2 regions of the Arthrobacter sp. UYEF20 genome follow, and region 2 is predicted to be linked to the other one. Evidence: predicted binding sites of a transcription regulator. Region 2 holds the regulator's gene; the other holds the start of a gene.
What was found. The regulator Rex, encoded in region 2, represses fermentation and respiration genes when NADH is low (regulators of the CRP and FNR family bind a similar motif). The targets are predictions, from matches to a motif close to CTTGTGAANNNNTTCACAAG.
Positions count from the first base shown of each region.

Region 1 (3,403 bases), on a different contig from region 2:
GTGCTCCACAGCCGAGTTCTGTTCCATGGCTCCATTGTGGTGCCCTTTCCCGGCCGATTCCAGAGCATCGGCCGGGAAAGAAACAAATAAGTCCCGGTCAGGGGCGTGCGGCGAAGCCGCCGGCGTCAGCCGCCGGCAGGCAGACCGGCGGCGGCAATGATCGAAGCCGCATCCTTGGCGGGGAACGACGGCGGGTTGACACCGGCCATTTCCTCCATGACGCGGACAACCTGGCAGCTGTAGCCGAACTCGTTGTCGTACCAGACGTAGACGACCAGGTTCTTGTCGTTGGAGATGGTGGCCAGTCCGTCCACGATGCCTGCCCGGCGGGAACCGACGAAGTCGGTGGAGACAACCTCAGGAGAATCGATGTAGTCGAGCTGCTTGCGCAGCTCCGAATGCAGCGACATTTCCCGCAGGAAGTCGTTGACCTCATCCTTGGTGGTGCCGTTTTCCAGGCTCAGGTTGAGGATGGCCAGGGACACGTCCGGGGTGGGGACGCGGATGGAGCTGCCCGTGAGCTTGCCCAGCAGTTCCGGCAGGGCCTTCGCAACGGCCTTGGCGGCACCGGTTTCGGTGATGACCATGTTCAGCGCGGCCGAGCGTCCGCGGCGGTCGCCCTTGTGGAAGTTGTCGATCAGGTTCTGGTCGTTGGTGAAGGAGTGGACTGTCTCCACGTGGCCGTGCACCACGCCGAAACAGTCGTTGATCACCTTCAGGACCGGGGTGATGGCGTTGGTGGTGCAGGAAGCGGCCGAGACGATTGTGTCCGAGTCGGTGATGGTGCCCTGGTTGATGCCGTGCACGATGTTCTTCAGCTGGCCCTTGCCCGGGGCGGTGAGGAGCACGCGGGAGGCGCCTTTGCTCTGCAGGTGCTGGGACAGGCCCTCCGCGTCGCGCCAGCGGCCCGTGTTGTCGACGATGAGTGCGTCGTGGATGCCGTAGGCGGTGTAGTCGACCGTGGCGGGGTTGTCCGAGTAGATGACCTGGATCTGGACGCCGTTGGCCGTGATGGTGTCGTTCTCGTGGTCCACCTTGATGGTGCCCTCGAAGGAGCCGTGGACGGAGTCCCGGCGCAGCAAGCTGGCGCGCTTGGTCAGGTCGTTGTCCGAACCGCGGCGGACCACGATCGCGCGCAGGCGCAGGCCGTGGCCGCCGCCGGCCTTTTCGATCAGGAGGCGGGCCAGGAGCCGGCCGATGCGGCCGAAGCCGTAGAGGACGACGTCGGTGCTGGTGCGGTCGTCGCCGCCGCGCTTCCCGACGACCTCGGCGAGTTCCGCGCGGAGGAACTCATCCAGGCTGACGCCGTCGCCCTCGGCGCGGTACTTCTCGGTGAGACGGGCGATGTCGATAGCCGCCGCGCCGAGGTCAAGCTTCGTCAGGGCGTCCAGCAGCGGGGCGGTCTCCTCGAGGCGGAGCTCTTCCTTGCTCATCCGGCGGGCGAAACGGTGCGCCTTGAGGATGTTCATGGTGGACTTGTTGATCAGGCTCCGACCATGGATGCTCGTCACCACGTTGTTCTCGCGGTACAGCCGGCCAATCACCGGGATCATGGCCTCGGCGAGCGCCTCGCGGCCCATCCACGTATCAAGACAAGAATCTGACGTCTGGCTCACAGAACTACCTTCCTAAAATCCACCACATACGTCCTCGTATGTGGAAGTCGGCCGCCGGACGGTGTCCGGAACCTGGGCTTCGCCGGGGATTCGGTACCACCCCGGGCGCCTGCGTGTGGCGCAAAGAAAACCACCGGCTGCGAACGCAGAACCGGTGGCAGAACTTCTACGTTCGCTATCCATTCTAAGTCGGCCACGCGGCGGCCGGTGCCCCGTTACGCGTGAAATCACTCACACGGGAACAACGCGCGCGCTACGCTGGGGCGATGTTCAAGAGTGGGGCCCTGCTGCTGGTGCTGATCCTCTGCTCCGGCTGCACCGCTACGCCACCGCCGGCACCGGAACCGACGTCGGGCCCGGCGTCTGCGCCGCCGCCGTCGTCGACTTTCACGCTGGTGGCGCACCGCGGGGGCTCACTGGTGTACCCGGAATCGTCCGCGGAAGCCTTCGAGGCGGTCAGCAGGACGGCGTTCCCGATCGAGACGGATCTGCGGCCGCTGAGGGACGGGACCCTCGTGCCGCTGCACGACGACACCGTGGACCGGACCATGTCCGGCGTGACCGGCCGCCCGGCAGACATCACGCCGGAGCAATGGAAGGCGGCGCACATCAAGAACCCGCAGGGTGGCGCCGAGGGTTCTCCCACCACTTGGGAAGCCATGCTGGACGAGTACGGCGGACGCAGCGTCCTCGTGCCGGAAGTGAAGGATCCGGCTATTGACCTGGCAGCGTTTGCCGACTCGATCCTCAGGCGCGGCGTCCGGGACACAGTGATTGTCCAGTCGTTCAGCTACCCGGTTGCCCAGACCCTGGCCAAGTCCGGGCTGCAGGTCCTGTATCTGCTGCACGAGGGCGAGGAGCCTGATCCGGCCGCGATTCGCTCCAGCGGCATTGACCACGTGGGGCCGGATAAGAGAGTCAGCGCCGACTACCTGCGCAGGCTCAAGGATGCCGGGCTGACGGTGTGGCCCTATACGGTCAACGACGGCGCCACTGCGTCCCGCCTGCGCCGCGACGGCGCCGACGGTGTCTTCACCGACGATCCGTGGGAGCTTTCGAAGCAGCTGGGGCTGGGCTAACTCCGGGCTAACTCGACTGCGGTGGTGGATGGATGGGTTGACCGATACGCCGGGTTCTGTGTTCCCGCGCTGTTACCGGCGCGGGAATAGCGGCCATCCATCTACGGACGCCGTTGCCGACGCCCTCCAGCAGCCTACCCGGACACTCGGGCGAGCAGCCCTCAAACGTGCCCTGTCTGGCCTTGCTCCGGGTGGGGTTTACCTAGCCTTCCCGGTCACCCGGGAAGCTGGTGGTCTCTTACACCACCGTTTCACCCTTACCTGCCCTGCCGTCTGTGCAGGCACACACGGCACGCAGGCGGTCTGTTCTCTGTGGCACTGGCCTGCGGGTTACCCCGAGTGGGCGTTACCCACCACCCTGCCCTGCGGAGCCCGGACGTTCCTCGAGCCACTTGCGTGACGCGCGGCCGCCTGGTCAACCCATCCGCTGTCCATTCTACGGGGACCGGGGACCGCTGATCACCGGGGTCCATTTGGCGTCTCCGGTGGGAGAATGGAAGCAGGAACGGGGCCCGCGTGGGGACCCGGATTCGGGCTGGACCAGGAAGTGATCCCATGGACCTCACGGGCATTATCGTGCTGATCGTCGTCGTGGTTCTGCTGCTCTTGCTGGCCCGGATGTCGATCCGGATTGTGCGCCAGTACGAGAAGGGCGTCCTCTTCCGGCTGGGCAGGGTCATCGGGGTGAGAATGCCCGGGCTGCGCTTC
Region 1 covers NZ_JBEPNP010000010.1:164,650-168,052, forward strand. Annotated here, with positions in the region: gene ABIB26_RS13190 (hypothetical protein) at 1-27, opposite strand, end outside; gene ABIB26_RS13195 (glyceraldehyde-3-phosphate dehydrogenase) at 126-1,616, opposite strand; gene ABIB26_RS13200 (glycerophosphodiester phosphodiesterase) at 1,883-2,695, shown strand; RNA gene rnpB (RNase P RNA component class A) at 2,725-3,118, opposite strand; gene ABIB26_RS13210 (slipin family protein) at 3,251-3,403, shown strand, end outside.
Region 1: ABIB26_RS13195 (glyceraldehyde-3-phosphate dehydrogenase) is a predicted target of Rex. The motif match lies at 1,835-1,854, and genes of this name have one in related genera.

Region 2 (3,403 bases):
ATGGTCCGCAACGGGCTGAAATTCCCTAGATTACGGCTGTTTCGCGGTCTACAGTGAGAGCCATGAGCAACCCTAATGATGTACCCCCGCCGCAGCAGCCGGGTGCCCAGCCTCCGCCGCCCAGCAATGTTCCGCCGACACGTTCCGAACCACCCCTGGCCAGCCCGCCGGCCCCGGAGGGCTACCAGCCGCCGGGGCAGCAGCCCTACCAGCCGCCGCAGCAGCCTCAGGGTTACCAGCCGCCGCAGCAGCCGCCTCAGGGTTACCAGCCGCCGGGGCTGCAGCCCTACCAGCCGCCGCAGCAGCCTGCGTCCCCTGGAGGCTTCCGCTTCGAGATGCCCACCGACAGGCCCCGGAACTTCAACGATGTCATGCCCCGGGGCGGATTCTCCAGCATGTTCAGCGTCACGGGAATGCCGACAGAGTTGAAGGTGTCCTACTGGGTCTGGCTGATCGGAGGCCTCCTCGGCCTGCTGGGAGGCGTTGTCGGTCTGTTCGGTTCCTTCGTCCTTCTGGCCGTCGTTCCAGGCATTGGCTTTGTGGTGCTTCTACTGGTGCTGGTGGCACTCGCGCTGGCCGCCGCCCAGATCATCCTGGCCATGAAGATGAAGGAAGGCCGGGAGTGGGCCCGCTTCGCCCTCACGATCGTTGCCGGAGTGTCCCTGCTCCTGGCCATCATCAGCGCCAGCGCCGCGGACGGCCGGAACGGCAACAGTTGGCCAGGCTTCATCGTCAGCCTCGCGGCCACCGTATTGATGTGGCTGCCCAATTCGCAGGCCTGGTTCGAGTCACTGCGGGGCCGCGTCTGACCCGCCGTCCGGCAAGAGCACGCAGCGGGAGTCCGCCGTCGGGGTGCCGGCCCCGTCGCAGCCTCCCAGCGGCCGGAGTCCGCCGTCGGAACGGGGCTGAGAATACCTCTCCGGAATGATCCGCGCAGCCGCCGGCCCGCTGTACGGTTGAAGTGAACCATGCTGGGGGCAGGGCAGGATTACTGGTCCCGGTAGCCGATCCCGTTCGACACACAAAGGACCGACCATGAGTATTCCTCCAGTCCCGCCGTCAAACCCGGACGGCCCCGCCCAGGGCGATCAGCCGACGCCCGGCTACGGCCAGAACGAGCCGCAGTACGGCCAGCAGACTCCCCCGGCCCCGCAATACGGCCAGCAGGCACCGCAGGCCCCGCAATACGGCCAGCAGGCACCCCCGGCCCCGCAGTACGGCCAGCAGGCACCGCAATACGGCCAGCAGGCACCCGGCTACGGGGCACCACAGTACGGCCAGTCCCCCTATGCCCAGTACCCCGCCGGCCAGCAGCAGGCGCCCGGCGGTGTGCCCAAGCTCGTCAACATCGCCTTCTGGCTGATCGTCGCCTCCGGCGCGGTATGGCTGATCTCGCTCCTGCTGTCCATCAGCACGCTGGATACCCCCGCCGTCCGGAACATGTTCGAGGAGCAGATGGCGGCAGGCGGCGCCCAGGTCAACTTCAGCGAGATCAAGCCCTTCCTGGTCGGCACCATTGTGGTCTTCGCCGTGGTCAGTGCCGGCCTTTATGCCCTCGTTGCCCTCAACGTCCGCAAGGGCAAGAACTGGGCGCGCATCCTCGGCACGGTCCTCGCCGCAATCTCGATCCTCAGCCTCTTCCCGCTGAGCATCGGCACCCTGGCGGCACTTGCCGGCATTGCGGCAATCGTGATGCTGTATCTGCCAACGACGTCCCCGTACTTCCGAAAGCAGCAGCCTTTCGCAAACCCCTACGGGCAGCCTGGCAACCCGTTCGGCAAATAGTCCGCAAGGCACCTGCGCACAGGGCGTGGGACCCGGAAAGATTGACTGAAACTAGTCAGCATCTTCCGGATCCTGCGCCCTTTGTGCATGGTAGGCGAGGATCTGGAGCTCGGTTGCCATGTCCACCTTGCGGAGGTTGACTCCGGGCGGGACCTGCAGCATCACCGGGGCAAAACTGAGGATGCTCCGCACACCGGCGGCAATGACACGGTCGCACACGCCCTGCGCCACTGCGGCCGGAAGAGCCAGGACCACCATGTTGGCGCCAGTCCGCTGCAGGACCGGCTCGAGGTCTGCCGCGTCGCTGACCCGCAGCCAACCCACCTCGCTGCCCACCACCATCTGGTCGGCATCGAAAATCGCGACAATATCAAATCCGCGGGATTCAAAGCCGCCGTAGCGGGCAAGGGCCTTGCCCAGATTGCCGGCGCCGACAATCGCGACCTTCCAGTCGTGCGTCAGCCCCAGGGCCGCCGCAATATTCCGGTTGAGGTACTGAACCTCGTAGCCCACGCCGCGCGTCCCGTAGGAGCCCACGTAGGACAGGTCCTTGCGGAGGGTCGAGGAACTGACACCGGAGGCCTCTGCCAGCGACTCGGAAGAGACACGGTCCACACCATCGGCCAGCAATGTCGTGAGGGCGCGCAGATAGATCGTCAGCCGGGCCACGGCCGCGGGCGGAATCTGCTTGCCGGCAGCCCCGGCTCCCCCGGGCACAGCCTCGGGGGATGAATCCAGCGAAGTCACCATCTGCTCCATTGCGTCGCGTTGTGGTTCCCACTCTAAAGCCCCCGCAGTTCAGCCAACAAAGCAGCCGCGTCTCAGGGCTGCGTGTCCAACACCCGCCGCAGGGTCCGGGCCAGGCGGACTTCATCGATCTTCCAGAAGTCGCGCTGGACGCCGTCGACCAGCACCACGGGGATCTCCTCCGCGAATCGCTCACGCAACGCCGCATCGTCATCCACCGATTCCTCCGTCCAGCCGATCCCCAGTGCGGCGGTGACGCGCCCGACGGCGGCGCGCGCCTCGGCGCAGAGGTGGCAGTCAGCTTTGGTGATGAGAACTACATCGGGGCGGGGCGCGTGCTTGGGCATGGTTCCACGGTAACCCGGCCGGCCGGCCGGCGTCGAAGCGCGGCGCTCATTGGCCCGTCCTCGATCCGCGCGACGGGACCCCGCCGCGGCATTGACTAGACTCGATGCATGCCTGAGGAGAAGTACGTCGCTGTGGCCACGCAGCCTGTTGCATCATCGCAGCACGGCGAAGCCGCCTTTTTCGACGTCGACAACACCCTCATGAAGGGCGCCAGCCTGTTCCATGTGGCCCGCAAGATGCACCAGCGCGGGGCCTTCACCATCCCCCAGGCGGCCGGGTTCGCCTGGAAGCAGCTCATGTTCGTGCTGCGCGGCGAAAACATGGACGACGTGCACGCCGTCCGCGACTCCGCCCTGACGCTGGCCTCCGGTTTCACGGTCGAAGACGTCGAGGCGCTCGGCGAAGAAGTCTACGACGAAATGATCGAATCCCGGATCTGGCCGGGAGCCAAGGCCCTGGCCGAACAGCACCTCAGGGTGGGCCGCAGGGTCTGGCTCGTGACAGCGACACCGATCGAGGTCGC
Region 2 covers NZ_JBEPNP010000012.1:60,761-64,163, reverse strand. Annotated here, with positions in the region: gene ABIB26_RS14355 (hypothetical protein) at 63-809, shown strand; gene ABIB26_RS14350 (hypothetical protein) at 1,036-1,785, shown strand; gene ABIB26_RS14345 (redox-sensing transcriptional repressor Rex) at 1,837-2,532, opposite strand; gene ABIB26_RS14340 (glutaredoxin family protein) at 2,607-2,879, opposite strand; gene ABIB26_RS14335 (HAD family hydrolase) at 2,988-3,403, shown strand, end outside.